Regions from separate parts of the Streptomyces sp. NPDC002054 genome, predicted to be linked through region 3. Evidence: riboswitches for the same ligand, from Rfam matches in the RefSeq annotation. Region 3 holds a riboswitch; each other region holds the start of a gene.
What was found. A riboswitch is a leader RNA that binds a small molecule or an ion and turns the genes downstream of it on or off. The one in region 3 is predicted to bind cobalamin.

Region 1 (7,469 bases), on a different contig from region 3:
GAGCCGTGGGCTCCACCCGGGCCGCCTGCGCCTGCATGGCCTGCGCCCGGCCGATCTCCGCGCCCTCGAGGGTGACGAAGGAGTTCAGCGACATGTTCTGGGCCTTGAACGGCGCCACCTTCACGCCCTGCCGGACCAGCCAGCGGCAGATGCCCGCCGTGACCACGCTCTTCCCGGCGTCCGAGGTGGTGCCGGCGACCAGCAGCCCCCCGCCGAGCCGCCCCTTGCTCACGCTGCTCGTGCTGCTCATGCGCGTCCCCTCCGTACCCGTGCGGCGAGCAGCCGGCCGCCGACGCAGGCGGCCAGCGCCAGCCAGGTCACCTGCCGGGACAGCCGTACCGCCCGTTCGATGTCGGCGACCTCCACCGGCCGCCCGGTGTCCCCGTTGAGCACCGCCCGGTGCTCCACCCGTCCCCCGTAGGCCAGGGTGCCGCCGAGCCGGACGCCCAGGGCACCCGCGAAGGAGGCCTCCACCGGGCCGGCGTTGGGGCTGGGGTGGGCCGCCGCGTCGGTGCGCCAGGCCCGGACCGCCCCCCGACGGTCCGGGCCGGCGACCACGGCGGCCAGCGCGGTCAGCCGGGCCCCCGGCCAGCCCGCGAGGTCGTCCAGCCGGGCGGAGGCCCAGCCGTAGCGCAGGTGGCGCGGCGACTTGTGGCCCACCATCGCGTCCAGGGTGTTCACGGCCCGGAAGGCGACCAGCCCGGGCACCCCGGCGACCGCACCCCACACCAGGGCGCCCACCACCGCGTCGGAGGTGTTCTCGGCGACCGACTCCACGACGGCGCGGGCGATCTGCTGCCCGTCCAGCGCCTGCGGGTCGCGCCCGCAGAGGTGGGGGAGGCGTTCCCGGGCCACCTCGGTGTCCCCGGCGGCCAGGGCGCCGCCGATGGCACGGGCCTCCCGGCCCAGTGAGGTCCCGCCGACCACGGCCCAGGTGGCGGCGGCGGTGAGGGCGATCCGGACGGCGGCGGGACGGGAGCGTACGGCGCGGGCGGCCAGCGCACCCGCGGCGGCTGCGCCTCCGGCGCACACCAGGGTGTGCACCACGCCCCGCGAGCGCCGGTCGCGCCAGAGGACGCGTTCGACGCCGGCGGCGGCTCGTCCGAAGGCGGCGACGGGGTGCCCGCGGCGTGGATCCCCGAGGATCCGGTCGCCGATCAGGCCCGCCGTCACGCCGTACGCGAAGACGCGATCGGCACGCATGGGGCAGGTATGTCCTCACTCAGGGTCCGCGCCCTGGTTCGACGTGTCCGGCGGCGAGAGTTCCTGGCTCCCGGCGGGCAGGGACGGCTGTCCGTGCTCCCCGGTGACAGTGGCGGGACCGCGCCGGATTCGCACCGGACTTCCTCTGCTGCCGCCGTAATGGCTCCGGCAGTCCACCACGCACCGCGATGGCCCGTCAACTTGCCGTTGACCTGCTGAAACGAGAACTCCCCCCGGGGCTGCCCGGGGGGAGTGACTCTGTGGTGCTTCGGGTGGTGCGGGGTGGGGCGGGGTGGTGCCCCGGGGACTCAGGCGACGATGAGCCAGATCCCGTACGTCACGGCCGCGGCGCAGAGCGCGAAGCAGGCGTACGCGCCGGTGCGGGCCAGGGTGGCTGCGCCGCCCTGCTCGGTGGCGGCCTCGTGCCGGGAGAGCCCCACCATGCCCAGGGTGAACAGGGCCACCAGAGCGACGGTGGCGGAGAGGCTGACTCCGAAGACGGAGCCGAGAGCTGCCCAGTCGATCTTCATACTGCCGAAACCTTCTCTGTTGGTCAGACCGCGGCGGCCGGAGCCGCCGGGGTCTCGCCGGGCGCGGGGGCGCTCGGGGCGGGGATGGTGGCCTTCAGGTCCTCGTCGGTGACCGCGGCGGTGGTGCCGGCCGGCGGCACGGTGACGGCCGCCATCGCGGTGGTGACCACGCCGGGCGCCTCGGCCGGGGTCTCCAGCTCGTTGACGTTGTTGTGGTCCACGACCTGGCGACGGGAGATCAGCCAGATGGCCAGGCAGGAGCCGACCAGGAAGACGGTGACGGCGGCGATGCCGATGTCACCGGTGCGCATGACCAGCTCGGCACCGGCCGAGACCAGCGCGGCGGCCGGCAGGGTCAGGCCCCAGGCGATGAACATGCGGGTCGCGGTGGACCAGCGGACCACACCGCCCTTGCGGCCCAGGCCCGCACCCATGACCGCGCCGGAGCACGAGTGGGTGGTGGAGAGCGAGAAGCCGAGGTTGGAGGAGGCCAGGATGACGCTGGCGGCCGAGGTCTGGGCGGCGAAGCCCTGCTGCGGCTGCAGGTCGGTCAGGCCCTTGCCCATGGTGCGGATGATGCGCCAGCCGCCGAGGTAGGTACCGAGCGCGATGGCCAGGCCGGCGGAGACGATGACCCAGACGGGCGGGTTGGAGCCGGGGGCGAGTGCCCCGCCGGCGACCAGGGCCAGGGTGATGATGCCCATCGTCTTCTGCGCGTCGTTGGTGCCGTGCGCGAGGGAGACCAGGCCCGCCGAGGCGATCTGACCGGCCCGGTAGCCCTTGGCCGAGGTCTTCTCGCCGACGTTCTTGCCGACCTTGTACGTGACCTTGGTGGCCAGCATGGCGGCCAGACCGGCGACGATCGGCGCGGCGATCGCGGGGATGAGCACCTTGGTGACCACCACGTCGCCGTTGACGGCGCCGATGCCCGCGGAAGCCACCGCGGCACCGATCAGGCCGCCCATCAGGGCGTGGGAGGAGCTGGAGGGGAGTCCGACCAGCCAGGTGATGAGGTTCCAGAGGATGGCGCCGACGAGCGCCGCGAAGATCACCTCTGGCTGGATGCCGTCCTCGTTGACCAGGCCCTTGGAGATCGTCTTGGCGACCTCCACGGACATGAACGCGCCGACGAGGTTGAGCACGGCGGACATGGCCACCGCCGTCTTGGGCTTGAGGGCGCCGGTCGAGATGGTGGTAGCCATCGCGTTGGCTGTGTCGTGGAAACCGTTCGTGAAGTCGAACACGAGAGCGGTAATGATCACGATCCCGAGGAGAAGCGTTATGTGCTCCATTTACCCAGGCTTCTGTTTGACGTCAGTGGCTCGGCGACCGTAGGCAACCTAGGTGAACTAAAAGTGAACTGAGACGGGCGGTGCGGTGTACCAGCCCGGCCCGGCTTCGGGATCCTCGTCCTGATTCTGCCGCCGATGGACCGATTCGTGCACGTCACACGCAGGTGAACGGAACCTTCCGGTGGGGCCGCCCCCGGTCTGGGGGTACCTTCCGGGTCCCCCGGAAGAGACCCAGATCACGTGCCCGGACGCCGCCTTTCAGGCCGTCCGGCCGATTCCGCTCCACTGGCCGGGGCTGCTCCGGCCGCCGAAACTGGAACAGTGCGACCCGCAACAGTGACGGCAGCCGCCGTCACCACCCTTCTGGTGGGTGCCGGAGCAGCCGCGGTCGCGGCCGGCCGGTACGCCGCCGACGCGGCCCTGCGGCCCGAACCGGGCCGCCCTCTGCCCGGCGGCCCCCGGCTCGTCGTCCACGGCACCGCCGGCGGCAGGGTCGCGCTCACCCGCTCCCTGGCCTCGCTGCGCCCGGGCACCTACGGACTGGACGCCCCCGGGGTGCACGCCGTGGTCGGCCGGGTCCTGCCGGACGCCCCGCACACCCCGGACACCGTCGTACGCCAGCTTCTCCGCGTCACCCACGGCCACCTCGACCCCGGCACCCGGGTCAGCCTCACCCCGCAGATCCACCTCGGCAACCCGCGCACCGCCCTCGGCCTCGACCACGCCGATGTGGACGTCCCCGGCGAGCTGGGGGCGCTGCCCGCCTGGTTCGTCCCCGCCGTCCGCAACACCTGGGTGATCACCGTCCACGGCCTCGGCGCCACCCGGGAGCACCCCATGGTGGTGATGCCTTTCCTGAACCGGTTCCGGCTACCGGTCCTCGACCTCGCCTACCGCGGCGACCTGGGCGCTCCCGAGTCCCCCGACGGCCTCGGCCACCTCGGGGCGTCGGAATGGCGCGATCTCGACGCCGCCATCCGCTACGCACTCCGCTTCGGCGCCCGCCGGGTCGTCCTCTACGGCTGGTCCACCGGAGCGACCATGGCCCTGTACGCCGCCGAACGCTCGGCCCTCGCCGACCGGATCGCCGGCCTCGTCCTGGACTCCCCGGTCCTGGACCGGCACACCACCCTGCGGAACCTGGCGGCGGCCCGCGGGACGCCGGCCGTTCTGCTGCCGCTGGCCGTCCGCGCCGCCGAGAGCCGCGCCGGGCTCCACGGGGACCACTGGGGCCATGGGGGCCATGGGGGCCACGGGGACCACCGGGATCCGGCCGCCGATCCCGCCGCCCTCCGGGTCCCGGCCCTGGTCTTCGCCGGACCGGACGACGCCCTCGCCCCCTGGGGCCCGGCCCGCCGGTTCGCCGAGAGCCGCCCCGACCTCGTCACCCTGCACACCGTCCGGGACGCCCCGCACGGGGGAATGTGGAACGTCGACCCGGCCCGCTACGAGGAAGCACTGCGCCGCTTCCTGACCCCTCTTATGTGAGCTCTTGTGTGAACTGCCGTCCACGCGTGCGCGGACGGCCGGGAATCTCCGGCCGGGGAGCGGGCGGCGCGGGTGTGTTGTCCTGGTCTGTACCACGGCCCACCAGCGGCAACGGCCGGTTCCGTTTGGGCTTTCGGCCGGTGACGGGCGAGACTGATTCCGTGACGTCCCGAAAGCCTGATGAGCAGTTGGCTCGCGACTCCAGACTCCGACTCGTCTCCCCGCGTTCCGTGGCCGCCGCCCGCAAGGCGGTGACCAACCGGCGTACCCGGCCGGCCCCCCGGCCGCCGGAGGGAACCCCGGCCGCGCCCGAACTCGCCAAGAGGGCCAGGGCGTCGCTCTCCGATGCGGTACGGCTGGCCCGTTGGGCGGAACGCACCCTCGGCACCGCCGATGGATCCCGCCCGGCCCCGGCCGGCGCGCTGCCCGCCCCCGACGTCGAACGGGCCTCCGGGGAACTGAGCCTGACGCACGGGCAGGTCCAGGCCGGCTGGGACCGCGCCCGGCTCGCCGGACTCGTCGAGGTGCACGGCGGCAGTGCCCGGCCCGGCTGGCGGCTGCGCGCCTGGGACCGCGACGACACCGCCGTGCTGCGCGGCTGGGTCGCCCTCTTCGACGCCTGGTCGCTGGTCCACCCGGCGCCCGCCGACATCGCACCCGAGCTGGTCGCCGAGGTCGTCGAGGCGATGCCACAGGTTCTCTCGCTGCTCCAGCTCTCGGCCGGCCCGGTTACTGTGCCGGCCCTGCTCGACCTGCTGGGCCAGCGCGTCGCCGAGCTCCGCGACGAGCGCTGCGAAGTCCCGTACGCCGCGGACCCCGCCTTGGCGGCGGAAGCCGGAGCCGCCGCTTCCGGTGCGGCACCGGCCCCCGTGCTGGTGCACGAGGGACCGGCAGCCGGGACCGCCGAAGGCGCCCACCGCGCCGGCCCGGAGCTGCCGGCCCTCGAGGCCGCCGCCCCGGCCGGGCCGGTCCCGGCGCCGGCGCCGATCGAAGCTGCCACCGCCGGGGCCACCGCCACCGCCACCGTCGCCGCTTCCGGTGCGGCAGCCGAGCACGCCAAAGGTGCGCACCCGGTCCGCGCGGAGCTACCGGCCACCTGGGCCGCGGCCCCGGCCGGGCCGGTCCCAGCGTCCGGCGAAGCCGCCGTGGTCCCCGTGCTGGTGCATGAGGGACCGGCGGCCGGGACCGCCGAAGGCGCCCACCGCGCCGGCCCAGAGCTGCCGGCCCTGGAGGCCGTCGCCCCGGCCGGGCCGGTCCCGGCGCCGGCCGAAGTCGAGGTGGCCCCGGGCCGGGCCTCGGACGCCGAAGGCCGGACCCTCCAGGGGGCCCGTCCGGGCGAAGCCATGGCCGCACCCGCAGCCGGTGGAGCCGAGGCGCGGCGGACCGCGCCGCTCGCGCGGCTGCTGCGCTGGGCGCTCGGCGGGCTCGCCGCCGTGGACGCCGTCGCCCTCGGGCCCGCCCAGGCCAGCCTCACCCCGCTCGGCAGCTGGGCTGTCTGGGTCAAGCTGGAGCAGATCTGCGTGGCCGCCCAGAGCCCCGCCGGGAACATCGAGCAGTCCGCCGCCGCCATGCTGCACGGCTGCGCCCGGCTCACCCCCGGCCCGGCCCGCGCCGAATACCGCGCCTGGCTGGCCGCCCGGCCCGTCGGCCACGCCGTCGGCGAGCTCCTCCAGGCCGCCCGCGGCGCGGACGCCCTGCTCCGCGGCCTCGCCTTCGAGGCACTCCGGGTGGTCGGCGCCCCCGCCGAGCCCGAGGTCCGGGCCGCCGCCCGCGAAGCCACCCTGCGCCCCTACGCCCTGCTCTGGCTCGCCGAGCACGACGGCGCGGACCCGGAGGACGCCCAGGACGTGCTCACCACCGAGGAGCAGACCTGGCTCTGGGTGGACACCGCAGCAGCCATCGCCGACCACGGCGAGGCCGAGCTGCTCGCCCGGCACCTGGACTCGGCCGTCCGCACCACCGTGCCCCGGCTGCTCGACGAGGTCCGAGCGGTCGGCCACCCCCGCACCGTGCAAGTCCTGGTGGCACTGGCCGCCGCCCACCCCGACCCGGCCCTCGCCAAGGCAGTCCGCCGAGCCGCCTTCCAGGTCCACACCGGCGGCTGAGCGCCCCTTTTTTGGGCTCGGTTCGCCTCCGGGGCCGCTGCTGTCGGCTCCAGGTGGGCGTGCGTCCTCGAAAACCGCTCGTTCCTCACGGTTTTCTCCGGGCGCTCGCCCACCTTCGCCGACGCGGCCCCTTCGGCTCACTCGCCCGCGCAGGCTGCGGCGGGACGGGACGAGGGCCGGCTACGGCGGGAGGGGACGAGGGCCGGCCGCGGCGGGACGGAACAAGGGCCGGCTACGGCGGGAGGGGACGAGGGGCGGCTTCGGCGGGACGGAACAAAGGCCGGCTTCGGCGGGGCGGGACAGGGGGCGGCTTCGGCCGGGCGGCCGGTACAGGCGGGCCGGTCAGACCGTTGGTGCGTACGTGCCGAAGCTCCAGATGTTGCCTTCCGGGTCCCGGGCCATGTAGTCCCGGGACCCGTAGTCCTGGTCGGTGGGCTCCATCAGGATCTCCACCCCGTGCTCCACGGCCCGCCGATGGTGCCCGTCCACGTCCTCGACCACCACGTACACCCCCGTCGGACCCGGCTCCGGGCCCATCGCCTGGTCGAACTTGCTCCCCGTACCCCGGCTGCCGAGCATCACCATGCCGTTCCCGTAGGACAGTTCCGCGTGCATCACCGTGCCGTCGTCACCCTCGTACACCGCGACCCGGGTGAACCCGAACGCCTCGGTCAACAGCTTGATCGCCGCCGTGGCGTCCCGGTACGTCAGCGTCGGACTGATGGACGGTGTACCTGCCATGACGATCACTCCCTTGTGTGCATGTGACCCGGAACACAGTCTGGCAGGCGGCGCTGACAGTCAGCGGAAGGTGTTGCACTGGGCCATGTCGCCGGTCCGGAAGCCCTGGT
Region 2 (7,469 bases), on a different contig from region 3:
CCTCGCCCAGGCCCGCGAGTTCGCCGAGGCGATGCACGCGCAGTACCCGGACCAGATGCTCGCCTACAACTGCTCCCCGTCCTTCAACTGGAAGGCGGCCCTGGACGACGACCAGATCGCCAAGTTCCAGCGCGAACTCGGCGCGATGGGCTACAAGTTCCAGTTCATCACCCTGGCCGGCTTCCACTCCCTCAACCACGGCATGTTCGACCTCGCCCGCGGCTACGCCGAGCAGGGCATGACCGCCTATGTCGACCTCCAGGAGCGCGAGTTCGCCGCCCAGGCCCAGGGGTTCACCGCGGTCAAGCACCAGCGCGAGGTCGGCACCGGCTACTTCGACCTCGTCTCCACCGCCGTCAACCCGGCCTCCTCGACCACCGCGCTCTCCGGCTCCACCGAGGAAGAGCAGTTCCACTAAAACCCGCCGGTACCCGGTTACCCGGTGCCCGACGGACGTCCCCGTCGGGCACCCGCCCCCGCTGAGGAGAACCGCATGTCCCTCCCTCCCCTGACCAGCAGCGTCCGGGTTCTCGGCGCACCGGGTGAGCGCCACGAGGAGATCCTGACGCCCCAGGCCCTGGAGTTCATCGGCCGGCTCGACGCCGCGTTCGCGGACCGCCGCCTGGAACTCCTCAAGGAGCGCCGCCGCCGTTCCGGCCACCTCGCCCACGGCACCCCGCTCGGCTTCCCGCTCGCCACCCGCGCGATCCGCGAGGACCCCGACTGGCGCGTCGCCCCGCCGGCCCCCGGCCTCACCGACCGCCGCGTGGAGATCACCGGACCCCCCGAACGCCGGATGACCGTCAACGCCCTCAACTCCGGCGCCAAGGTCTGGATGGCCGACTTCGAGGACGCCACCGCCCCGACCTGGGCCAACGTCATCGACGGCCAGCTCAACCTCAGCGACGCCATCGACCGGCGCATCGACTTCACCACCCCCGAGGGCAAGGAATACCGCCTCGGCGAGCAGCTGGCGACCATCACGGTCCGCCCGCGCGGCTGGCACCTCACCGAAGAGCACCTGGAGATCGACGGGCGCCCCGTGCCCGCCTCCCTCGTCGACTTCGGCCTGTACTTCTTCCACTGCGCGCAGCGCCAGATCGACGCCGGATCCGGCCCGTACTTCTACCTCCCCAAGCTGGAGAACCGGTACGAAGCCCGGCTGTGGAACGACGTGTTCGTGCTCGCCCAGGAGCTGCTCGGCATCCCCCGCGGCACCATCCGGGCCACCGTCCTCATCGAGACGATTACCGCCGCCTTCGAAATGGAGGAGATCCTCCACGAGCTGCGCGAGCACAGCGCCGGCCTCAACGCCGGCCGCTGGGACTACCTCTTCAGCCTCATCAAGACCTTCGGCCACCGCACCGACTTCCGGCTGCCCGACCGGGCCAAGGTCACCATGACCGCCCCCTTCATGCGGGCCTACACCGAACTCCTGGTCCGCACCTGCCACCAGCGCGGCGCCCACGCCATCGGCGGCATGGCCGCCCATGTGCCCAGCCGGGACGCCGAGGCCAACGCCGCAGCCCTCGCCAAGGTCCGCCTCGACAAGGAACGCGAGGCCGAGGACGGCTTCGACGGCTCCTGGGTCGCCCACCCCGGACTCGTGCCGCTCTGCCGCGAGGTCTTCGACGGCGTCCTGGGAGACCGGCCGAACCAGCTGGACCGCACCCGCGGCGATGTCGAGGTCACGGCCGCCGACCTGCTCTCGGTCCGCCGGACCGTCGCCCCGCCGACCGACGAGGGCATCCGCGCCAACGTCGCCGTCGCCCTGCGCTACTTCGATGCGTGGCTGCGCGGCAGCGGAGCGGTTGCCTTGTACGGGCTGATGGAGGACGCGGCCACCGCGGAGATCGCCCGGGTCCAGATCTGGCAGTGGCTCCGCCACGGCAGCGTGGACCACGCCACCGTGACCCGCCTGCTCGACGCGGAGTGCGCGGCCCTGGCCGCCGAGGACCCCGCCGCCCTGGCCGCGGAGGCCCGAGAGGTGTTCGTCCGTACCGCCCTCGCCCCGGAGCTGCCCGCCTTCTTCACCCCCGAGGCCTACACCCGCCACCTGGTCCGCCGCGCCACCGCGCCGGTGCCGTCATGACCGCCCGCAGCGGGACCACCCGGACCCGGACCACCCGCTTCCAGCGCATCGGGATCGTCGGCGGGGGCCAGATGGGCGCCGGCATCGCCGAGGTCTGCGCCCGGGCCGGCCTGGACACGGTGGTGGCCGAAGCCGACGCCACCGCGGCCCGGGCTGCCCGCGAACGCGTCGCCGTATCCCTGGAACGCGCCGTCCAGCGCGGCAAGCTCGACCGGCTCTCGGCCGAGGACGCCCTGGCCCGGCTGGTGTTCACCGGAGACCTGGAGGACCTCGCCGACCGGCAGCTCGTGATCGAGGCCGTGACCGAGAACCCCGAGGCCAAGGCGGAGGTGTTCACCGCCCTCGACAAGATCGTGGAGGATCCGTCGGCCGTCCTCGCCACCAACACCTCCGCCCTTCCCGTCATGCGGCTGGGCATGGCCACCCTCCGCGCGGACCGGGTGGTCGGCCTGCACTTCTTCAACCCCGTGCCCGTGCTGCCGCTGGTGGAGGTGGTGACCTCCCTGCACACCTCGGCGGAGACCGCCGCGGCCGTCGAGGCCTTCGCCCGCGACACCCTGGGCAAGACCGCGATCCGCTCCCAGGACCGCGCCGGGTTCGTCGTCAACTCCCTGCTGATCCCCTATCTCCTGTCGGCCGTCCGGATGGCGGAATCCGGCTTCGCCACCGCCGCCGACATCGACGCCGGCATGGAACAGGGCTGCGCCCACCCCATGGGCCCGCTCAAACTGGCCGACCTGATCGGCCTGGACACCGTCGCCGCCATCGCCGCAGCCCTCTACGAGGAGTTCAAGGAGCCGCTGTACGCCCCGCCGCCGCTGCTCAGCCGCATGGTGCAGGCCGGGCTGCTGGGCCGGAAGACCGGGCGCGGGTTCCACCAGTACCGCCAGGGCTGAGGGGCCCCGGCAGGCGCCGACCCGGGCATGAGGGTCCCGGTCGGCGGAGCAGAACGCGGAGCGGCCTGGTGAGCCGCTCCGCGTTCTGCCGTGGGCGTTCGCGCGTTCACGCGTTCGCGTGTCTCAGATCACCGTCCGGAATGTGAACTGCGCTATCCCCTCGGCGGAACCGGCCTCTAGGCTGGCCGGTGCAGCTGGTTCGCCCCGTCCGCCAGGCGGGATGCGTCGTAAGAGGGAACCCGGTGGGAATCCGGGACTGCCCCGCAGCGGTGAGCGGGAACGACCGCCGTCATACGCACTGGACCCGGCCGGGTCTGGGAAGCGACGGCCAGTAGGAGCCTCGTCCACGACGAGACGTGCCCGCGAGTCCGAAGACCTGCCCGTTGCCCGCACACGCCCAGCCGTGTGCGGAATCCCGGTGACCTCGTGGGCGGGTCGGCGTGCAGATCAGGCGGACACCCGCGCGTACCCATCCGGACGCGCCCGTGGCTCCGTCCGGTCGGTCACCCCTTTCGCGCCCCCGACCCGTCGCCGGGTCCATGGAGACATGCTCGCGAAGGAGAGTTCCGTGACCACCACGTCCGCAGCCACGGGAGCCCAGGCCACCGTGTACGGCTACCCCCGCCAAGGCCAGAACCGGGAGCTGAAGAAGGCCGTCGAGGGCTACTGGAAGGGCCGCGTCACCGCCGAGGCCCTCAGAGAGACCGCGGCCGGCCTGCGCCGCGACACCTGGCAGCAGCTGGCCGAGGCCGGCCTGCACGAGCTGCCCACCGGCGACTTCTCGTACTACGACCACGTCCTCGACACCAGCGTCATGGTCGGCGCCATCCCGGCACGGCACCGCGCCGCCGTCGAGGCCGACGCCCTCGACGGCTACTTCGCCATGGCCCGCGGCACCCAGGACGTGGCGCCGCTGGAGATGACCAAGTGGTTCGACACCAACTACCACTACCTGGTCCCCGAACTCGGCCCCGACACCGCCTTCACCGCCGACCCCGCCAAGCAGGTCGCCGAGCTGAAGGAAGCCCTCGCGCTCGGGCACACCGCCCGGCCGGTCCTGGTCGGCCCCGTCACCTACCTGCTGCTCGCCAAGCCCGCGCCCGGGGTCGCCGACGACTTCGTCCCGCTGACCCTGCTGGACCGGCTGCTGCCCGTCTACGCACAGGTGCTGGCCGAGCTCCGCGCCGCCGGCGCCGAGTGGGTCCAGCTCGACGAGCCCGCCCTGGTCCAGGACCGCACCCCGGCCGAACTGAACGCCGTGGCCCGCGCCTACCGCGAACTCGGCGCGCTCACCGACCGGCCCAAGCTGCTGGTGGCCTCGTACTTCGACCGGCTGGGCGAGGCCCTGCCGGTGCTGGCCAAGGCGCCCGTCGACGGCCTCGCCCTCGACTTCACCGAGGCCGCCGCCGGCAACCTGGCCGACCTCGCCGCCATCGGAGGCATCCCCGGCAAGCGGCTGGTCGCCGGTGTGGTCAACGGCCGCAACATCTGGCTCAACGACTACGAGAAGTCCCTCGCCACCCTCGCCACCCTCCTCGGCCTCGCGGACCGGGTCGACGTCGCCGCCTCCTGCTCCCTGCTGCACGTACCGCTGGACGCCGGGGCCGAGCGCGACCTCGACACACAGGTCCGCCGCTGGCTCGCCTTCGCCCGCCAGAAGACCGCCGAGATCACCACCCTGGCCCGCGGCCTGGCCCGGGGCACCGGCGCCATCGCGGCCGAACTGGCCGCCAACCGGGCCGACCTGGCCTCCCGCGCCCACTCCTCCCTCACCCGCGACCCGGCCGTCCGCGCCCGGACCGCGGCCATCACCGACGCCGACGGCCGCCGCTCCCAGCCGTACCCGGAGCGGGCCGCCGCCCAGCGCGCCCACCTGCGGCTTCCGCTGCTGCCCACCACGACCATCGGCTCCTTCCCGCAGACCTCCGAACTCCGCACCGCCCGGGCCGACCTGCGGGCCGGCCGGATCGACGGCGCCGCGTACGAGCAGCGGATCGAGGCCGAGATCCGCGAGGTCCTCGCCTTCCAGGAGAAGGCCGGCATCGACGTCCTGGTGCACGGCGAGCCCGAACGCAACGACATGGTCCAGTACTTCGCCGAGCAGCTGACCGGCTACCTCGCCACCCAGCACGGCTGGGTCCAGTCCTACGGCACCCGGTACGTCCGCCCGCCCGTCCTGGCCGGGGACATCTCCCGCCCGGAGCCGATGACGGTGCGCTGGACGACCTATGCCCAGGCGCAGACCGCCAAGCCGGTCAAGGGCATGCTGACCGGTCCGGTGACCATGCTCGCCTGGTCCTTCGTACGGGACGACCAGCCGCTCGGCGAGACCGCCCGGCAGGTCGCCCTCGCCCTGCGCGACGAGGTGGGCGACCTGGAGGCGGCCGGTACTTCGGTGATCCAGGTGGACGAGCCGGCCCTGAGGGAAACCCTCCCGCTGCGGGCCGCCGGCCATGCGGACTACCTGGCCTGGGCCACCGAGTCCTTCCGGCTGACCACCAGCGGCATCCGGCCGGACACCCAGATCCACACCCACATGTGCTACGCCGAGTTCGGCGACATCGTGCAGGCCATCGACGACCTCGACGCCGATGTCATCAGCCTGGAGGCGGCCCGCTCCCATATGCAGGTGGCCGACGAACTGGCCGGCGCCGGCTATCCGCGGGAGGTCGGCCCCGGCGTCTGGGACATCCACTCCCCGCGCATCCCGTCCACCGAGGAGGCCGCGGCCCTGCTGCGCAAGGGCCGTGAGGCGATTCCCGCCGAACGGCTCTGGGTCAACCCCGACTGCGGGCTGAAGACCCGCGGCTGGCCCGAGACGCGGGCCTCCCTGGAGAACCTCGTCGCGGCGGCCGTGCAGGTGCGCGCGGAGACGGCGGCCGGCAACGCCTGATCCCGCCCGGGCCGGAACGGTCACCGCGACCGTTCCGGCCCGATCCCGCTCCTGGCCGAGCCGCCGCCGCTGACCTGCTTGATGGTGTCGACGGAGAAGTCGTCGAAGGACGCGTACCAGGTGCCGTCCCAGTCGAAGTAGTTTCTGCGCGCGGCGTCGTCGAGGGCAGCGGTCGGGGTGGGAACGGCAGTCGGGTTCGCGCCGCCGTTGGTGCCGTCGCACTTGTGCGTGCCGCCGGTCGCGGTGGTGACCTCGTGGCCTGGGCGGCGGCCGGCGCGGTGGCGAGGACGAGCCCGAGAGCGGCGGCGGTGACAACGGCTCGGCGGGCGACGGTCTGGCGCATGAGGTGCCCTTCTGGCAGGAGGCGGAGTCGGGGTCGTGCGCCGACGCCCCGACCGCCCCCGGGCATACCACGGTTGCAGGTCAGCGCCGGATTCCCACCGGCTTCCCCCAGTCACGCAGCCATTCGGTTGTGGCATGAATCGTATGACCTGAAGGATGGCTGGGGAAGGTGCTCAAACCGTCACAGAAGGTCACGATTGCTCGCTCAAGAGGTACCGCTTGAATGATCAAAGGAGCGAGGGGTTAGCATATGAGCGCCGCCTAGCTCGAAAGATAAACCTGTGACTGTCAATGACGACTCGTTCACCAACTGGAAGAACCGCGAGGAGATCGCGGAGTCGATGATCCCGATCATCGGGAAGCTTCACCGGGAGCGGGACGTCACGGTCCTCCTCCACAGCCGCGCCCTGGTGAACAAATCCGTGGTGAGCATCCTCAAAACCCACCGGTTCGCCCGCCAGATCGACGGCGAGGAGCTCTCGGTCACCGAGACCCTGCCGTTCCTGCAGGCCCTCACCGCGCTGGACCTCGGCCCGTCCCAGATCGACATCGGCATGCTCGCCGCCACGTACAAGACCGATGACCGCGGTCTTTCCGTCGAACAGTTCACCGCCGAGGCCGTCGCCGGCGCCACGGGTGCCAACAAGATCGAGTGCCGCGAGGGCCGCGATGTCGTCCTCTACGGCTTCGGCCGCATCGGCCGCCTGGTCGCCCGCCTGCTCATCGAGAAGGCCGGCTCCGGCAACGGTCTGCGCCTCCGCGCCATCGTCGTCCGCGGCGGCGGCGAGCAGGACCTGGTCAAGCGCGCCTCGCTGCTGCGCCGCGACTCCATCCACGGCCAGTTCCAGGGCACCATCACCGTGGACGAGGCGAACAGCACGATCATCGCCAACGGCAACGCGATCAAGGTGATCTACGCCAACGACCCCTCCGAGGTCGACTACACGGCGTACGGCATCAAGGACGCCATCCTCATCGACAACACGGGCAAGTGGCGCGACCGCGAGGGGCTCTCGAAGCACCTGCGTCCCGGCATCGACAAGGTCGTCCTGACCGCCCCGGGCAAGGGCGACGTCCCGAACATCGTGCACGGCGTCAACCACGACACGGTGAAGCCGGACGAGCGCATCCTGTCCTGCGCCTCCTGCACCACCAACGCGATCGTCCCGCCGCTGAAGGCGATGGACGACGAGTACGGCGTGCTGCGCGGTCACGTGGAGACCGTCCACTCGTTCACCAACGACCA
Region 3 (7,469 bases):
CCGCGGACTGCGCGCGGTGACCACCACGGAGCTGCTGACCCCATGACGACCACCCGCCTTCACCCGAAGGCCACCGTGCTGCTGGCCGGACTGGCCCTCGCCGCCCTGGCCGGCTGCGGATTCGACGGAAAGGGCAGCCCCGAAGCGCTCGGCACCAACGGCGCGGCCCGGCAGGCCAAGGTGCCCGGCGCCCCGCAGGAACTGCCCGGGATGCCGCCCCTGCTGGACCCGAAGGACGTCTACGCGGCGGACCGGCCGGGGATGCTCTCCCCGGTGGTCAAGAACTTCCCGTCCCGGGTGTATGTACCCAACACCGGATCCAACACGGTCTCGGTGATCGACCCGGCCACCTACAAGGTGATCGACACCATCCCGGTCGGCGTCCAGCCCCAGCACGTGGTGCCCTCCTGGGACCTGAAGACCCTCTGGGTCAACAACAACCGCGGGCACACGCTCACTCCCATCAACCCGGCCACCGGGGAGGCGGGCAAGCCGGTCGAGGTGCACGACCCGTACAACCTGTACTTCACGCCGAACGGCAAGCACGCGGTGGTCATGGCCTCAATGGACAAGGAGCTGGTCTTCCGGAACCCGCACACCATGGACCGGGTGAAGACCGTGCAGGCCAAGTGCAACGGGGTCAACCACGCGGACTTCTCGGCGGACGGACGGTACTTCATCGTGTCCTGCGAGTTCTCCTCCGACCTCCTCAAGGTGGACACGGAGAAGATGGAGATCGTCGCCCGGCAGAAGCTCCCGTTCGAGGGCGCCATGCCGCAGGACGTGAAGATCTCCCCGGACGGCAAGACCTTCTACATCGCCGACATGATGGCGCACGGCATGTGGGTGCTGGACGGGGAGAAGTTCACCGAACCCAAGCTGCTGCCCACCGGCAAGGGCTGCCACGGCCTGTACGTCAGCCGGGACTCCAAGGAGATGTACATCTCCAACCGGGGCGAGGGGACCATCTCGGTCTTCGACTTCGCGCAGAAGCAGCTGACCAAGAAGTGGGACCTGCCGGGCGGCGGCAGCCCCGACATGGGCGGGGTCTCCGCCGACGGCAAGGTGCTGTGGCTGTCGGGCCGGTACAACGGCGAGGTGTACGCCCTCGACACGGCGACCGGCAAGCAGCTGGCCCGGATCCCGGTGGGCAAGGGCCCGCACGGCCTGGCGGTCTACCCGCAGCCCGGCCGCTATTCGCTCGGCCACACCGGCATCTTCCGGTAGCTGCGACGGTGCCCCGGAAGCGGGGGCGGCGCGGGTGCCGCTACCCTGAGCCGGTCAACAAGCACCAAGAAGGGGTGGATCCCAAGTGGCGAACATCGAGAGCGCGCGCGAGACGTTCGACCGGTTCGACGTGGACGGCGACGGCTATGTCACGGCCGACGAGTTCAAGGCGGCCATGGCCGCGATGGGCGACGCGTTCGCCGGTCCGGGCGCGCAGGCCGTGATCGCCGCGAAGGACGCCGACGGCGACGGCCGGATGAGCTTCGAGGAGTTCTGGGCCTCGCGCGCCAACTAGCCGAAACCCCCGCGCCTGGGCGCCAACGCCACCCCGCTACCGCGGCGACCGGCCCCCCGCCCAGGCGGTCGGCTGCCGCAGCCGCAGCCGCGGGCCCAGGCGCGGACCGGCCTCAGGCGCCGGTTCGGCCGCCGCGCCGACCCCGTCTCGGGCGCGGGCTTGGCCGCAGGCGTTGGCCTTGCGGAGCCCGGGCCGGGACCGGGTTGGGCTCAGGCTTCGGAGGCGTTGGCGGCGGGTGGGGTCATGTCCGCGACCTCGGCGATGGCTTCCTCCAGCCAGTGGAGCCAGAACGTTTCCAGGCCGATGCCGCCCCGCAGCACCAGCCGGCGCAGCCGGTCCTCGTCGGTGCTGCGCCGCTCCGGCGGGAAGTCCTTCGCCTCGATGGCCTCGTACTCGGCCAGCTGCCGGCGGTGCAGCTCCAGGTGCCGGCGCAGCTCGGCCGTGAGGCCGCCCGGCCCCACCACGCCGGCCGCCCGCATCCGCAGCAGCAGCGGGTCCCGGATCGGCTTTGGGTCCTGGCTGCCGCCGACCCAGCGGGCCAGCTCCGCCGATCCGGCGGGCAGCACCTCGAACTCCTTCTTCTGCCCCCGCGCAGGCTGTTCGCTGGGCAGCTCCCGGATCAGCCCGGCCTCCTCCAACCGGCCCAGCTCCCGGTAGATCTGCTGGTGCGTGGCCGACCAGAAGTACCCGATGGACTTGTCGAACCGGCGGGTCAGCTCCAGCCCCGACGAGGGCTTCTCGAGCAGTGCGGTGAGGATGGCGTGCGGCAGCGACATGCGGTCCATTGTGTGCCCTGCAGCTCACGTCACCACGTCACCGCCAGGAGCTCAGCGCCTCCGGCGTACGCGGCCCCGGGGCGTCGGGCGCGAGGAGGTCCCGGGCGCGCAGGAACGCGGCCACCGAGGGCGCCCACGCCTGGCGCAGGCCCGCCGAGGCCAGCAGCTGCGGGTCGGAGAGCAGCCGGCCCGCCGGGCCCGTCCGGATCCCGTCCGGGGTCAGCACGGCCGCATCGTCGGCCCAGCGGACCGCGAGGTCCACATCGTGCGTGGCCATCACCACCGTGGTGCCGGCCAGCCCGGCAAGCACCGCCAGCAGCCGCTCCTGGCCGTCGGGGTCCAGCCCGGCGGTCGGCTCGTCCAGGATCAGCACCCGCGGAGCCATGGCCACCGCCCCCGCGATCGCCGCCCGCTTGCGCTGCCCGTAGGACAGCAAGTGGGTGGGCCGGTCCCGCAGATGCGTGATGTCCAGGGCGGCGAGGGCGGCGTCCACCCGGGTCCGGACCTCGGCCGCCGGCAGCCCCTGGTTCAGCGGGCCGAAGGACACGTCCTGCTCCACCGAGGCCGCGAACAGCTGGTCGTCCGGGTCCTGGACCACCAGCTGCACCGAGGACCGCAGCCGGGTCAGGCCCGCGCGGTCGTACCGTACCGGCGAGCCGTCCAGCAGAAGCTGCCCCGAGCCCGGCCGCAGGCCACCGCTCAACAGCCGCATCAGCGTGGTCTTGCCGCTGCCGTTGCGGCCCAGCAGGACCAGCGCCCGCCCCTCGGCGATGGCGAAGTCCACCCCGCTCAGCACCGCGGGCCCGTCCTCGTACGCATAGCCTGCGCCGGACAGTTCCACCAACGGCTTCACAGCCAGAGTCCTTTCAGTACGAGGGTCGTGACGACCACGACCGAGAGCAGGGCCGCCGACGCGGCCAGGAACCGCACCGACAGCGCCGTCTCCGGGACGAGGACCCGCAGCGTGCCGTCGTACCCGCGCCCGGCCAGGCCCGCCTGGAGCCGGCCCGCGCGGTCGAAGGCCCGGACGAAGGCGGTCGCGGCCAGCCCGGCCACCGAACGCCAGGCCGCCGCCCGGCCGGTGTGCCCCAGCCGGGCCGCCTGCGCCCGCCGGACCTGGGCGAGCGAGTCCAGCAGCAGGAACCCGATCCGGTACATGACCAGCGCCACGTCCACCACTGGAGCCGGCACCCCGGCCCGCACCAGGCGGGGCAGGACGTCCGAGACCGGGGTGGTGAAGGCGAACAGCAGCACCCCGAGCGAGGCCGCCGAGGTCCGCAGCAGCAGGTCGGCCGCGTGCCGGGGGCCGTCCGGGGCCAGCGAGACCCAGCCGGCCGGGCCGCCCACCGCGAACAGCAGCGGGACGGCTCCGGTGACGCAGAAGCCCAGCGGGATCCGGAAGGCCCGCCACAGCTGCCGCCCGGCCACCCCGGCCGGGCCGAGCAGCACGGCGAGGGTGGCCGCGGCCACCAGCGGCCCGCCGGGCCAGGGCGGCAGACACACCGCGGCGGCCGTCAGCCCCAGGCCCAGCAGGGCCTTCTCCAGGGGATGACGGTGCCGCCAGCGGCTGGTGTGGGCCGCCGCGTCGATCGGCAGCACCGGGTCAGGACTTCGTCGACGCGGCGCCGGCCGGGGCGGGCTCATCGGCCGCAGCGGCGGCCACAGTGCCGGCCGCGCCCTGGCGGCGGCCCTTGCGCAGGCCGAAGTAGTACGCGAGCACGCCCGCGCCCAGAGCCGCCTGGAGGGCGAACAGCGCCGACTCCACCTCGCCCGACGGGGGTTCGTACAGCGGGGAGAACCACGGCTCGTAATCCGGCTTCAGCTCGGTGATCGCCGCCTCCGCCTGCGCATCCGCGCCCGCGAACGGCTCCTCCTTGCCGTCGCCCAGCCCCAGCGCGAGCGGGAGCACGGCCAGGGCCGCCACCACCAGCAGCAGCAGAGTGTTGATCTTCGCGTTCTTCGACATCAGACCGACGCCTCCTGCTCCTGCTTCTGCTGCTGCTTGTCCTGCGTACCCGTCAGCTTGGCGACACCCAGCCGGATCAGGTCCGACTTGCTCGACTGCATCAGCAGACGCATCACCAGCACCGTCAGCAGGCCCTCGCTGACCGCCAGCGGAATCTGGGTGACCGCGAAGATCCCGCCGAACTTGGCGAGCGCGCCCGCGAAGCCGGTGCCCGGGTCCGGGAAGGCCAGCGCCAGCTGGACGCTGGTGACGCAGTAGGTGACCAGGTCGGCGAAGAAGGCGCCGAAGAACACGGACACCATCAGCGGAGCGTCGAACCGCTTCAGCAGCCGGTAGATCCCGTAGCCAGCCCAGGGGCCCGCGATGGCCATCGAGAAGACGTTGGCGCCCAGGGTGGTCAGGCCGCCGTGGGCCAGCAGCAGCGCCTGGAAGAGCAGGGTGATGGTGCCGAGCACCGCCATGATGGGCGGCCGGAACAGGATGGCGCCCAGCCCGGTACCGGTGGGATGGGAACAACTGCCCGTCACCGAAGGGATTTTCAGGGCGGACAGGACGAAAGTGAACGCTCCGGACGCGCCGAGGAGCAGGGTGCTCTCCGGGTTCGTCTTGACCTCACGGGTCAGCGCGCGGACTCCGTGGACGACAAAGGGAGCGGACGCGGCGCCCCAGGCGACCGCGTGCAAGGGGGGCAGAAAGCCCTCGGCTATATGCATGAGTGGGGAGACCTCTCCAGCACCTCGTGGATGGACAACGCACCTCGGCCGGTCTCCTGGCTCACGGGTGCTGATGCCTTGGCTCCGCCTTCCCGGGGCAACGCGGACTCCCCGCGTCAGCCCAGTGGCTTCCCGCAGGATTGGAGCCGGACTTCCCGATCACAGTGGCGAGGGCCGCACCGGTTTTCCACCGGTTTCCCGAACACCAAGGCCCGCTGACCCTAGTCGGCGCGGTGACCTGCCACAACCCGCCCCCGGCCGGGCGCCCGCCCGGGGCGGTTTGCCGGTCGGCTGCGCGGGCAGGGTCGACGCGTCGAAACCCCCTGACCGGGAGCAGCCCATGGCAGCGAAGATCCTCATCGTCACCGGCGACGCGGCGGAGTCGCTCGAAGTCCTCTACCCCTACCAGCGCCTGCGCGAGGAGGGGTACGAGGTCCACATCGCGGCACCCTCCGTCAAGCGGCTCCGCTTCGTCGTCCACGACTTCGAGGACGGCTTCGACACGTACACCGAGAAGCCCGGCTACACCTGGCCCGCCGACCTGGCCTTCGCCGATGTCGACCCCGGGCAGTACGCGGCCCTGGTGGTCCCCGGCGGCCGGGCCCCCGAATACCTGCGCAACAACCCCGAGGTCCGGCGCATCCTCGCCGCGTTCACCGGGGCCGACAAGCCGGTCGCGCAGATCTGCCACGGCCCGCTGATCACCGCCGCGGCGGGCGGGCTGGACGGGCGCAGGGTCACCGCCTATCCGGCGCTGGAGCCCGATATGCGGACCGCCGGCGCCGCCTTCGAGGACTCCGAGGCCGTGGTCGACGGCACCCTGGTCTCGGCCCGCGCCTGGCCGGACCACCCGGCCTGGATGCGCGAATTCCTCACCGTACTGCGCTCCAAGGCGCCGGTCACCTAGGCATCGAGACGCCCGCCGGGGCGGTCAGTGACCGCTGCCGGTGGCCCTGAATCCGCGCGGCACCATCCACAGGACGAGCACGGTCACGACGGCCACGATGCCGGCGGACACATAGGCGGTGGTGGTGAGCGCGCCGTCGAAGGCGGACCGGGCGGCGGCGAACAGCCGTTCGCCGTCCGGGCCCGCCAGCGTCTCGGCCGCTTCCTTCGCGCCGCCGATCGACTCGTGGGCGAGGGTGGGGGCGGTGTCCGGCATACGGGCGGCATAGAGGGCGCCGTGGACCGAGCCGAGCAGCGCCACTCCGAGGCCCACCCCGAGTTCGTAGGCGGTTTCCGAGACCGCCCCGGCCTGACCGGCCCGGGCGGCCGGCACCGCAGACACCAGAGTGGCAGCGGCGGCGGTGATGGCCAGTCCGTCACCGATGCCGAGCAGGGCCAGGAAGACGGCGACGTAGGCGTACGGGGTCGGTTGGGGGGCCACGGCCAGCAGGAGGAATCCCGCCAGCAGTCCCACCAGGCCCGTGCACAGCACCGCGCGGACGCCGATACGGTGCATCAGCCGCGGGGCGAGCAGGGCGCCGACCAGCATGGCCAGGGCCACCGGCAGTGTGCGCAGACCCGCCTGGAACGGCGAGTAGCCGTGCACGTACTGGAACCAGAGGGAGAGCAGGAACAGGCCGGCGCCGGCCGCGAGCATCGCCATGAGGGTGGTGAGGGCCGCCGCGGTGAACGGCCGGCTCAGGAAGAGCCGTACGTCGAGCAGCGGGTCCGGCAGCTTCAGCTGGCGGCGGGCGAACGCGACGAGCACCAGCAGTCCGATGCTCAGGACGACCAGGTCGGTGAGGGTGGGGCTGCCCTTGGCCACGTGCTTGATGCCCCAGGCGAGGGCGACGATGCCGACGACGGAGAGCACGGCACTGGGCCAGTCCAGGGCGTGGGTGCCGGCCGCCTTGTACTCGGGCAGCAGCCGGATGCCGGCCACCACGGTCACCACGACGACGGGGACGTTGACCCAGAAGGCCGCCGACCAGCCGAACTGTTCGACGAGCGCCCCGCCGACCAGCGGGCCGATGGCGGCACCCGCACCCGCGACCGCGGCCCAGATGCCGATGGCGACGGTCCGCTCGCGCGGGTCGGTGAAGATGTTCCGGATCAGCGACAGGGTCGAGGGCATCACCATCGCGCCGCCGATGCCGAGCAGGACCCGGCCGGCGATCAGCACGGCCGGGCTGGTGGCGGTCGCGGCGACCACGGAGGCCACGCCGAACAGCACGAAGCCGATCAGGAAGAGCCGCTTGCGTCCGTACCGGTCGCCGATCGCGCCGGTGGTCACGAGCAGGCCGCCGAGGACCAGACCGTAGATGTCGATGATCCACAGCTGTTGCAGGGCGGTGGGGCGCATGTCGTCGATGAGCGACGGCAGGGCGACATTCAGGATGGTGGCGTCCATGGCCACCAGGAGGAGGCTGGCGCACAGCACAGAGAGCATCACCCAGCGTCCGGCTCCGGACGACGGGCGGCGATCCGCGGCGGGTCCTGTGGTGTTCAGGGCTCGGGCCACGGGGTATCTCGTCCCTTCGGGCGGA
Region 4 (7,469 bases), on a different contig from region 3:
CGCCATCTCCTCCGCCGCCTCGGCCAGTGCGTACTCCCCGTAGGTCCGCGCCACGAACGCCAGCAGCGAAGCCCGGTCCGTGCCCGGCTCCGCGTCGCCGAACAGATAAGCCGCCCGCTCCACCGCCATCGACAGCAGCGGCCGGCGGGAGGCGTGGCGGACCGCCGGGAGGAGGGAGGACGGGTCGGCCGCCAGGACGAAGGCCGCGTCCTCGATCAGGTCGTCCAGCAGGCCCACCGCTGCCGCGTGGGTGGCCAGGTGGGCGCGGACGTACTCCGGTGCCCGCGCCCAGTCCCGGCCTGCCTCCCGGCCTGGGACCATGGACAGCAGCGTCCGGACGAAGCATTCGTGCACGTCGCGCAGGTCCCGGTAGGCGAGGGTCCGGTCCCTGATGTGGTCCGTCAGCTCCTGGTGGTACAGCCGGAAGTACTTCGTACGGTCCACCTCGGCGTGTGAGAGGTACGAGCCGTCCCCCTCCAGCAGCAGGTCGATGTCCGTCTCCGCGAGCGGGATCCCGGAGAGCTCGGCCGCCACCCGCACCCAGATCCGGCGCGGCAGCCCGTTCCCCTCCCCGAAGGCCGCCGCGCTCAGCAGGGCCATGGCCGCCGTGTGCCGTTCCCGCGGCAGCCGTTGCAGGTACGCCTCGAAAGCGCCGCCCACATCGGAGGGCAGCTGTTCCGCCCAGCCCGGCACGGTGGTGTCCACCAGCGGGCCGCGCAGCAGGGCGGTCGCCGTCATCCGGGCGACCAGGAAGCAGCGGCCGGACCGTCGGGCCACCTCCTCCGCGATCCGGCGGGCGGTGCCGGGGGTGCGCCCGTACGGGCCGGCCGGGTCGGCCAGGACCTTCGCCACGTACTCGGCGGTGCTGGTGTCCTCGGCGAAGGAGCTCTGGTCGAGGTCGACGGCGGGGATCCGGTCGCCGATGTGCGGCAGCATCTCGCGCCGCGATCCGATCACCAGGCGGACGCAGTCCACGGCGCCCAGCGGTCGCAGCAGTTCCCATGCGATCCGGCGGGCCTCCGCCTTGTCGCCGCCCGGGCCGGCCTCGTCGAGGGAGTCGATGACGATACGGAAGGGCCGTTCCCGGCCGGCCAGGGCGGTCAGCAGGGCATCCGCGCTGCCGGCCCGCACATCGGCTGCCGCGGCGAGCCGTCCCACCAGGGCTTCGAGGGTCTGGTGGCGGGCGTTGACCGAGGTGTCCGCATGGCCCTCCAGCACCAGCCGCCCCAGCACCGCCGACTTGCCCGAGCCGGGGTCGGCGGTCACCACGAGCGGGGCCCGGCCGCCCTCGCCCGCCAGGTGGGCCCGTACCGCCGCCAGGGCGTGTTTCCGGCCGGTGAAGTACGAACCGGGGTCGTGTACATGCTCCACCCCGCGGCCCCGGGGGTCGAAGTGCGAGGCGCGGTCGCCGTCGTCCGCGCCGGGCCCGCCGGGCCGGCCCCCGGCGGTGACCTCGGCGTTCCGGTCGAAGGCCGGGTTGGGGAAGAACGGCGGGCGCCGGGCCTGGTCCAGGGAGGAGCAGCCGGCGCGCTGGGGGAGCCCGGCGGTGACGAAGGCCCGATTGATGCGTTCGGCCAGGGTGGCGGGGGAGAGGTAGCGCTGCGAGGGGCCGTCGCCCTCCTGCCACGCGGCGGCGAGCCGGCCGACGAAGGCGCCGTCGTCGGCCTGTTCGCGGTGCCGGGCGGAGGCGAGCAGCCAGGTGCCGGCTCCGGACTCGTCCGCCCGGGACCGGGTGGCCACGATGGCCTCGGTCATGCCGGCGATCTCGGCTCCGGCCGCCGCCGCATGGCAGGAGTCCACGACGAGCAGGACGTTGCGTACGGGGGACTGGGCGATGATCTCGGCCACCGAGGAGAGGGACAGCCAGGACCGGGGCCGGTGGTCTTCGCTGTCCGTGCAGGCCAGCCGGTACGGGCCGGAGGCGGACCGGACGCCGTGGCCCGCGTAGTAGACGACGAGGACGTCCTCCGCGGCCAGGTCCGCCGAGGCGCACCAGTCGGCCAGGGCGTCCTCGAACTCCCCGGCCCGCGGATCAGCGGAGACCGCGGCCAGCGCGCGCTCGTACCCCGCCGCCGCGAAGAGCGCGACCACCGCCTCGACATCGCTGTGCGCCAGGGGCAGTTCCGGCAGGCCGCGGTAGTGGCGGGTGCCCGCCGCGATGAGGAAGCGCCTCACTCCGCAGGCTGTGCTCATGGGCCTCCCCCGGTTGAGGGGGCCAGCCTAGGGCCGCCCGGTCGGAGCACACTCGTCCATTCGGAGGAGAGGCGTCGAATTTCGGTCAAGCAAAGGCTGAATATAGCTCCTGCAAAGATCGGAAAGATATATTCCGCTTGGATCTGTCGCGTCGATTTTCGGTCGATAGCGGCAATATTGGCGTTTTGGCGCATGGCCGAAGCGTTAGAGACTCGTCAACATTTGCTCGCGCGCAGCCTGGTGGCACTTTGCGTTAACGATCATGGGCAAACGGATTTCACGCGCCTATGACGAGGAGCTGACATGGTCAACCCGACTGGAACGACGGGCACTTCGGAGCCCCTGCCGCCGCTCGCGGCCCTGCCCACAGAGCGTCCGGCCGGCTGTCCGTTCGATCCGCCTGCCGAGTTCGCGCAGCTGCGCGAGGAGGAGCCGCTGCGCTCCATGGTCTATCCCGACGGGCACGTCGGATGGCTGGCGACCAGCCACAGCCTGGTGCGCGAGGTGCTGGCCGACAACCGGTTCAGCACGCGTCCGGAGCTGGTGCACTGGCCGGTCCCGGGGCCGGCTGCCGAGTACACCGCCCCTCCGGCCGAGCCCGGCATGTTCCTGCGGATGGACGCTCCCGAGCACACCCGCTACCGGCGGCTGCTGGCGGGCAAGTTCACCACCCGCCGGATGCGTCTGCTCACCGAGCGCGTGGAGCAGGTGACCGCCGAGCGCCTGGACGCCATGGAGCGACAGGGGCCGACGGTCGACCTGTTCCAGGAGTTCGCACTGCCCATCCCGGCGCAGATGATGTGCGAGCTGCTCGGAGTCCCGTACGAGGACCGGGAGTTCTTCGAACGCCAGGCGATCGCCACCAATGACAACAGCCAGGGTCCGGAGGCGCAGTTCGCCGCCTACGGCGAGCTTCAGAAGTTCCTGGGCGAGCTGGTCCTGGCCAAGCGTGCCAAGCCCACCGACGACGTGCTGAGCGAACTGACCGACAGCGACCTCACCGACGAGGAACTCACCAACATCGGTGCACTGCTGCTCGGTGCGGGCTTCGACACCACCGCCAACATGATCGGGCTGAGTGTCTACGCCCTGCTGACCCACCCCGATCAGCTGGCCGCGCTGCAGGCCGAGCCGGAGCGTGCCGACCAGGCGGTCGAGGAGCTGCTGCGCTACCTGACCATCACCGACACCGGGATGCGGACCGCCCTGGAGGACGTCGAGCTGGCCGGCCGGACGGTGAAGGCCGGGGACACGATCACCCTCGCCGTCCAGGCCGCCAACCGGGACCCGGAGAAGTACCCGAATCCCGACGTCCTCGACGTACGCCGGCAGGCCGCCGGGCAGCTGACGTTCGGTCACGGCATCCACCAGTGCCTCGGCCAGCACCTGGCCCGGGTCGAGGTCCGGGTCGCCCTCGTCGAGCTGTTCAAGCGGTTCCCCGGCCTGCGCCTGGCCATCCCGGCCGAGGAGGTTCCGCTGCGTACCGACTCGGACTTCCACGGGGTGGTCAGCCTGCCGGTGACCTGGTGAACGGCCTTCCCGGTGAACGGCAGTCCGGCACCGGGCGGCCGTTCACCGGGAGGGGGTGGCTGCCGGTGCCGGAAGCCGTCGGAACAGCCGGCCGGCGAGGTCGATGCCCACGACCGTGCCGCTCTCGTCGCGCGTGAAGTAGCCGCGCTGCCCCTGCAGGCCTCCGCTGGTGACGACGTATTCGTCCTTGTCGCCGGGCAGCAGGCCGACATCGGCCGGTGCGTGGTCCGCCGGCAGGGGAGTGTCGGAGGCCGCGCGGATCTCCGGCTTGATCCGGACGTCGAGGGTCAGGCCCGCCCCGTCGGTGCCGATGACGAGGGTCATCGCGTCGATGTCGTACGTCCCGACCAGCTCGCCGGCCCGCGCCGCGTCGTGCGGGAGCGGCTCCGGGTCCCGGTCCGTCACCCCCAGCCAGGTCTGCAGCGCCCACCGGACGACGGCCTGGTTGCACGGGATGCCGTTCGGGCCGGCGTTGGACATCGCGACCACGGCGAAGTTCCGTTCGGGCACCATGAGGAACTCGGAGAACTGGCCGATCGCCGACCCGCCGTGGCCGACCGTGCGGACCCCGTCCACATCGCGCAGGAACCAGCAGATACCGAGGGCGTCACCCTGGCTACTGCTCCGCAGGGCGACGGTCTGCTCCTTCATCCGGTGCAGCAGCCCGGCGTCCAGGACGGGCTCGCCGCCCTCCGCACGGCCGTCGCCGAGGTGGAACCGGGCCCAGCGCAGCAGGTCCGCCGCCGAGGAGGCGATGCCCCCGCCGGGGTTGTGTGCGCGCGGGACCCGCCAGGGGCGGGCGATGGACAGGGTGCCGTCCTCGTCCTGGTCGTGGCCCACGGCGAACCGCCGGGTCATGACGTCGGCGGGAGCGAAGAGGGTGTCGGAGAGTCCGAGGGGCTCCAGGACCAGTTCGGCGACGGCCTGTTCGTAGGTCTGGCCGGTGACCTTCTCCAGGACCCGCCCGGCCAGGTTGTAGCCGGACTGGCTGTAGGAGGCGCGGGTGCCGGGCTGGGCGGCCATCTTCGCCTCGGCCATCAGCGCGATGTAGGCGGCCAGGGCGTCGTCCCCGTCCCCGGTGTCGGCGATGACCCCCCAGTCCAGTCCGCCGGTGTGGTTGAGCAGGTTCAGCACGGTGATCCGGTCCGCGGCCTGCGGGTCCGAGAGCACCAGCTCGGGAACGTAGCGGCGCACCGGCGCCTCCAGTTCGACCCGGCCGCTCTCGACCAGGCGCATCAGCGCGGTCGCCGTGAAGGTCTTCGACACCGACCCCAGTTGGAAGAGCGTCCTGCGGTCGACCGGCAGCGGGTTGTCGATGCTCGTCACGCCGTGGGACGCGAACACCTCCTGCCCGTCCGCCCATACCCCGACGGAGATGCCGGGAATGGCGAACTCCTCTGCCTTGGCCTCTACCAGCGCGGATAACGCGGACAACGTGTGCTCGGACATGCGGGTCCCCTTGTCGGTGCGTGGTCGGTCGTTCCACTTGCACTGTGTTCAAGTGGAACGATAGACCAGTACTTGAACGCAGTGCAAGTCGGGCCCGCAGTCCGGTGCCGCAGCTGCGGTCTGGCAGACTGGCCCGCGTCACCCCAGGCGGCGCAGATCAGGAAACCGGTGCGAACCCGGTGCGGTCCCGCCACTGTGACCTGGTCCCCCGCGGGATCCGGAAGTCAGACACTGACGCGCCGCCTCTTTTCGTTCTTCACTTCGACCAGGGGACGAGGATCCCCCGGAGAGGCATCCCGTGGTCCTGACCCACCCGCGCGCCGCCGCCCTGCGCGCCCTCGCCGCACTCGCCCTCCTCATACCGCTGGCCGGCTGCGCCGGTGCCAAGGAGGACACCGCTGGGGAGCCGGCCGCCGCGCCCGGATTCCCGTACACCACCACCAACTGCGGGGTCGATACCACCTATCGGGAACCGCCCCGGCGCGCGGTCACCCTCACCCAGCACACCACCGAGATCCTGCTCGCCCTCGGCCTCCAGGACCGCATGGTCGGCACCGCCTACCTCGACGACGCGATCCTCCCCGTCTACCGGCCCGCCTACGACAAGATCAAGGTGCTGGCGAAGGAGTACCCCTCCAAGGAGCAACTGCTCGCCGCCAACCCCGACTTCGTCTACGGCGGCTACGCCAGCGCCTTCGACAAGGCGGCCGGCCGCGACCGGGCAGGCCTGCAGAAGAGCGGGATCAACACCCGCCTCAGCGTGGAGTACTGCGCCACCGGCCCGGTCGGACTCGACCAGCTCAAGACCGAGATCACCGAAGTCGCCCGCACCTTCGGAGTCCCCGAGCGCGGCGCCCGGCTGATCGAGGATCAGCAGCGGCGCATCGACGCCGTGGCGCAGAAACTGGCCGGCAAGAACCGGCCCGCCGTCTTCGCCTACGACGGCGGAGAGAGCGCCGCCTCCACCTCCGGCGGAAACGGCATCGGCAACGAGATCATCACCCGGGCCGGCGGCACCAACGTCTTCGCCGACCTCAAGGACACCTTCGGCGACGTGTCCTGGGAACAGGTCATCGAGCGCAAGCCCGAGGTCATCCTCATCTACGACTACGGCGGCACCCCCGTCGAGGCCAAGAAGCAGCGCCTGCTGAACGACCCGGCCCTCGCCCAGGTCCCGGCCGTCAAGAACAAGCGGTTCGTGGTCCTCCCGCTGTCCTCGGCCGTGCTCGGGGTGCGCGTCGACGACGCCGTCGAGTCCCTGGCCCGCCAGCTGCACCCCGACGCGGCGTGACCCGTCGCACCCCGGCCGTCCTCGCGGTGCTCACCGCCGCACTGCTCGGCTCCGCCGTCGCCGGGCTCGCCCTCGGCCCGGTCCGCATCCCGCCCGGACAGGTCCTCGACATCGTGCTCGGCGGGCAGCGCACCGGCGCCTTCGCCGCCATCGTCTGGGACGTCCGGATGCCACGGGTGCTGCTCGGCGCGGTGGTCGGCGCCGGGCTGGCCGTGACCGGAACCGTCCTCCAGGCCCTGGTCCGCAACCGGCTCGCCGACCCGTTCCTGCTCGGCGCCTCCTCCGGAGCCTCGGCGGGCGCCGTCTGCGTCCTGGTCCTCGGGGTCGGCGCCGGACTGGCAACCACCGTGACCCTGCCCGCCGCCGCCTTCGCCGGATCACTGGGCGCCCTCGTCGCCGTGTACGCGATGGCCCGGCGCGGCGGCAGCATGACCACCGGACGGCTGATCCTGGCCGGGGTGGCCGTCCAGTACGTCCTGTCCGCCCTCACCAGCCTGGTCCTGGTGCTCGCCGCCAAAGCCGACCAGGTCCGCCTGGTGCTGTTCTGGACGCTCGGCGGCCTCGGCGGCGCCCGCTGGGACGAACTGGCCCTGCCCGCCGCCGCCCTGCTGCTGGGCACCGGGCTGCTGCTCGCCCTGGCTCGGCCCCTCGACCTGCTGCTCGCGGGCGAGGAGGGCGCGCAGACCCTGGGCCTGGACACCGGACGGTTCCGCGCCGCGGTGTTCGTCCTGGCCTCGCTGGTCGTCGGCGTGCTCGTGGCCTACAGCGGGGCGATCGGCTTCGTCGGGCTGATGATCCCGCACGCCGCCCGGATGGCGGTGGGCGCCGGGCACCGGGCGCTGCTGCCGGTGGCCGCGCTCGGCGGGGCGGTGTTCCTGGTGCTGGCCGACCTGGTCGCCCGTACCGCCGCCGCACCCGAGGAGATACCGGTCGGGGTGGTCACCGCGCTGGTCGGCGGACCGTTCTTCCTGTGGATGCTGCGGCGGTCCTCGCGCGCCGAAGGGGT

Region 1: it holds a riboswitch for cobalamin, as region 3 does, so the genes downstream of both, ABT123_RS18775 (cobalamin biosynthesis protein) here and ABT123_RS07055 (energy-coupling factor ABC transporter permease) in region 3, are expected to answer to the same signal.
Region 2: it holds a riboswitch for cobalamin, as region 3 does, so the genes downstream of both, metE (5-methyltetrahydropteroyltriglutamate--homocysteine S-methyltransferase) here and ABT123_RS07055 (energy-coupling factor ABC transporter permease) in region 3, are expected to answer to the same signal.
Region 4: it holds a riboswitch for cobalamin, as region 3 does, so the genes downstream of both, ABT123_RS31430 (ABC transporter substrate-binding protein) here and ABT123_RS07055 (energy-coupling factor ABC transporter permease) in region 3, are expected to answer to the same signal.

The regions. Positions count from the first base shown of each region.
Region 1 covers NZ_JBEOXT010000018.1:56,191-63,659, reverse strand. The annotation lists gene ABT123_RS18780 (cobyric acid synthase) at 1-250, opposite strand, end outside; gene ABT123_RS18775 (cobalamin biosynthesis protein) at 247-1,203, opposite strand; cobalamin riboswitch at 1,239-1,396, opposite strand; gene ABT123_RS18770 (hypothetical protein) at 1,512-1,733, opposite strand; gene ABT123_RS18765 (inorganic phosphate transporter) at 1,757-3,025, opposite strand; gene ABT123_RS18760 (alpha/beta hydrolase family protein) at 3,347-4,513, shown strand; partial or broken gene ABT123_RS18755 (hypothetical protein) at 4,765-5,379, shown strand; gene ABT123_RS18750 (hypothetical protein) at 5,446-6,618, shown strand; gene ABT123_RS18745 (VOC family protein) at 6,961-7,359, opposite strand; gene ypfJ (KPN_02809 family neutral zinc metallopeptidase) at 7,420-7,469, opposite strand, start outside.
Region 2 covers NZ_JBEOXT010000020.1:42,040-49,508, forward strand. The annotation lists gene aceA (isocitrate lyase) at 1-418, shown strand, start outside; gene aceB (malate synthase A) at 494-2,092, shown strand; gene ABT123_RS20330 (3-hydroxybutyryl-CoA dehydrogenase) at 2,089-2,988, shown strand; cobalamin riboswitch at 3,167-3,386, shown strand; gene metE (5-methyltetrahydropteroyltriglutamate--homocysteine S-methyltransferase) at 3,536-5,881, shown strand; partial or broken gene ABT123_RS20340 (DUF4430 domain-containing protein) at 5,935-6,224, opposite strand; gene ABT123_RS20345 (glyceraldehyde-3-phosphate dehydrogenase) at 6,505-7,469, shown strand, end outside.
Region 3 covers NZ_JBEOXT010000006.1:15,490-22,958, reverse strand. The annotation lists gene ABT123_RS07090 (polysaccharide deacetylase family protein) at 1-46, shown strand, start outside; gene ABT123_RS07085 (YncE family protein) at 43-1,227, shown strand; gene ABT123_RS07080 (EF-hand domain-containing protein) at 1,313-1,522, shown strand; gene ABT123_RS07075 (PadR family transcriptional regulator) at 1,732-2,298, opposite strand; gene ABT123_RS07070 (energy-coupling factor ABC transporter ATP-binding protein) at 2,336-3,157, opposite strand; gene cbiQ (cobalt ECF transporter T component CbiQ) at 3,148-3,897, opposite strand; gene ABT123_RS07060 (energy-coupling factor ABC transporter substrate-binding protein) at 3,902-4,264, opposite strand; gene ABT123_RS07055 (energy-coupling factor ABC transporter permease) at 4,264-4,977, opposite strand; cobalamin riboswitch at 5,007-5,202, opposite strand; gene ABT123_RS07050 (DJ-1/PfpI family protein) at 5,318-5,884, shown strand; gene ABT123_RS07045 (MFS transporter) at 5,909-7,372, opposite strand.
Region 4 covers NZ_JBEOXT010000043.1:10,886-18,354, reverse strand. The annotation lists gene ABT123_RS31445 (caspase family protein) at 1-2,193, opposite strand, end outside; gene ABT123_RS31440 (cytochrome P450) at 2,497-3,723, shown strand; gene ABT123_RS31435 (serine hydrolase domain-containing protein) at 3,766-5,172, opposite strand; cobalamin riboswitch at 5,290-5,426, shown strand; gene ABT123_RS31430 (ABC transporter substrate-binding protein) at 5,477-6,463, shown strand; gene ABT123_RS31425 (FecCD family ABC transporter permease) at 6,460-7,469, shown strand, end outside.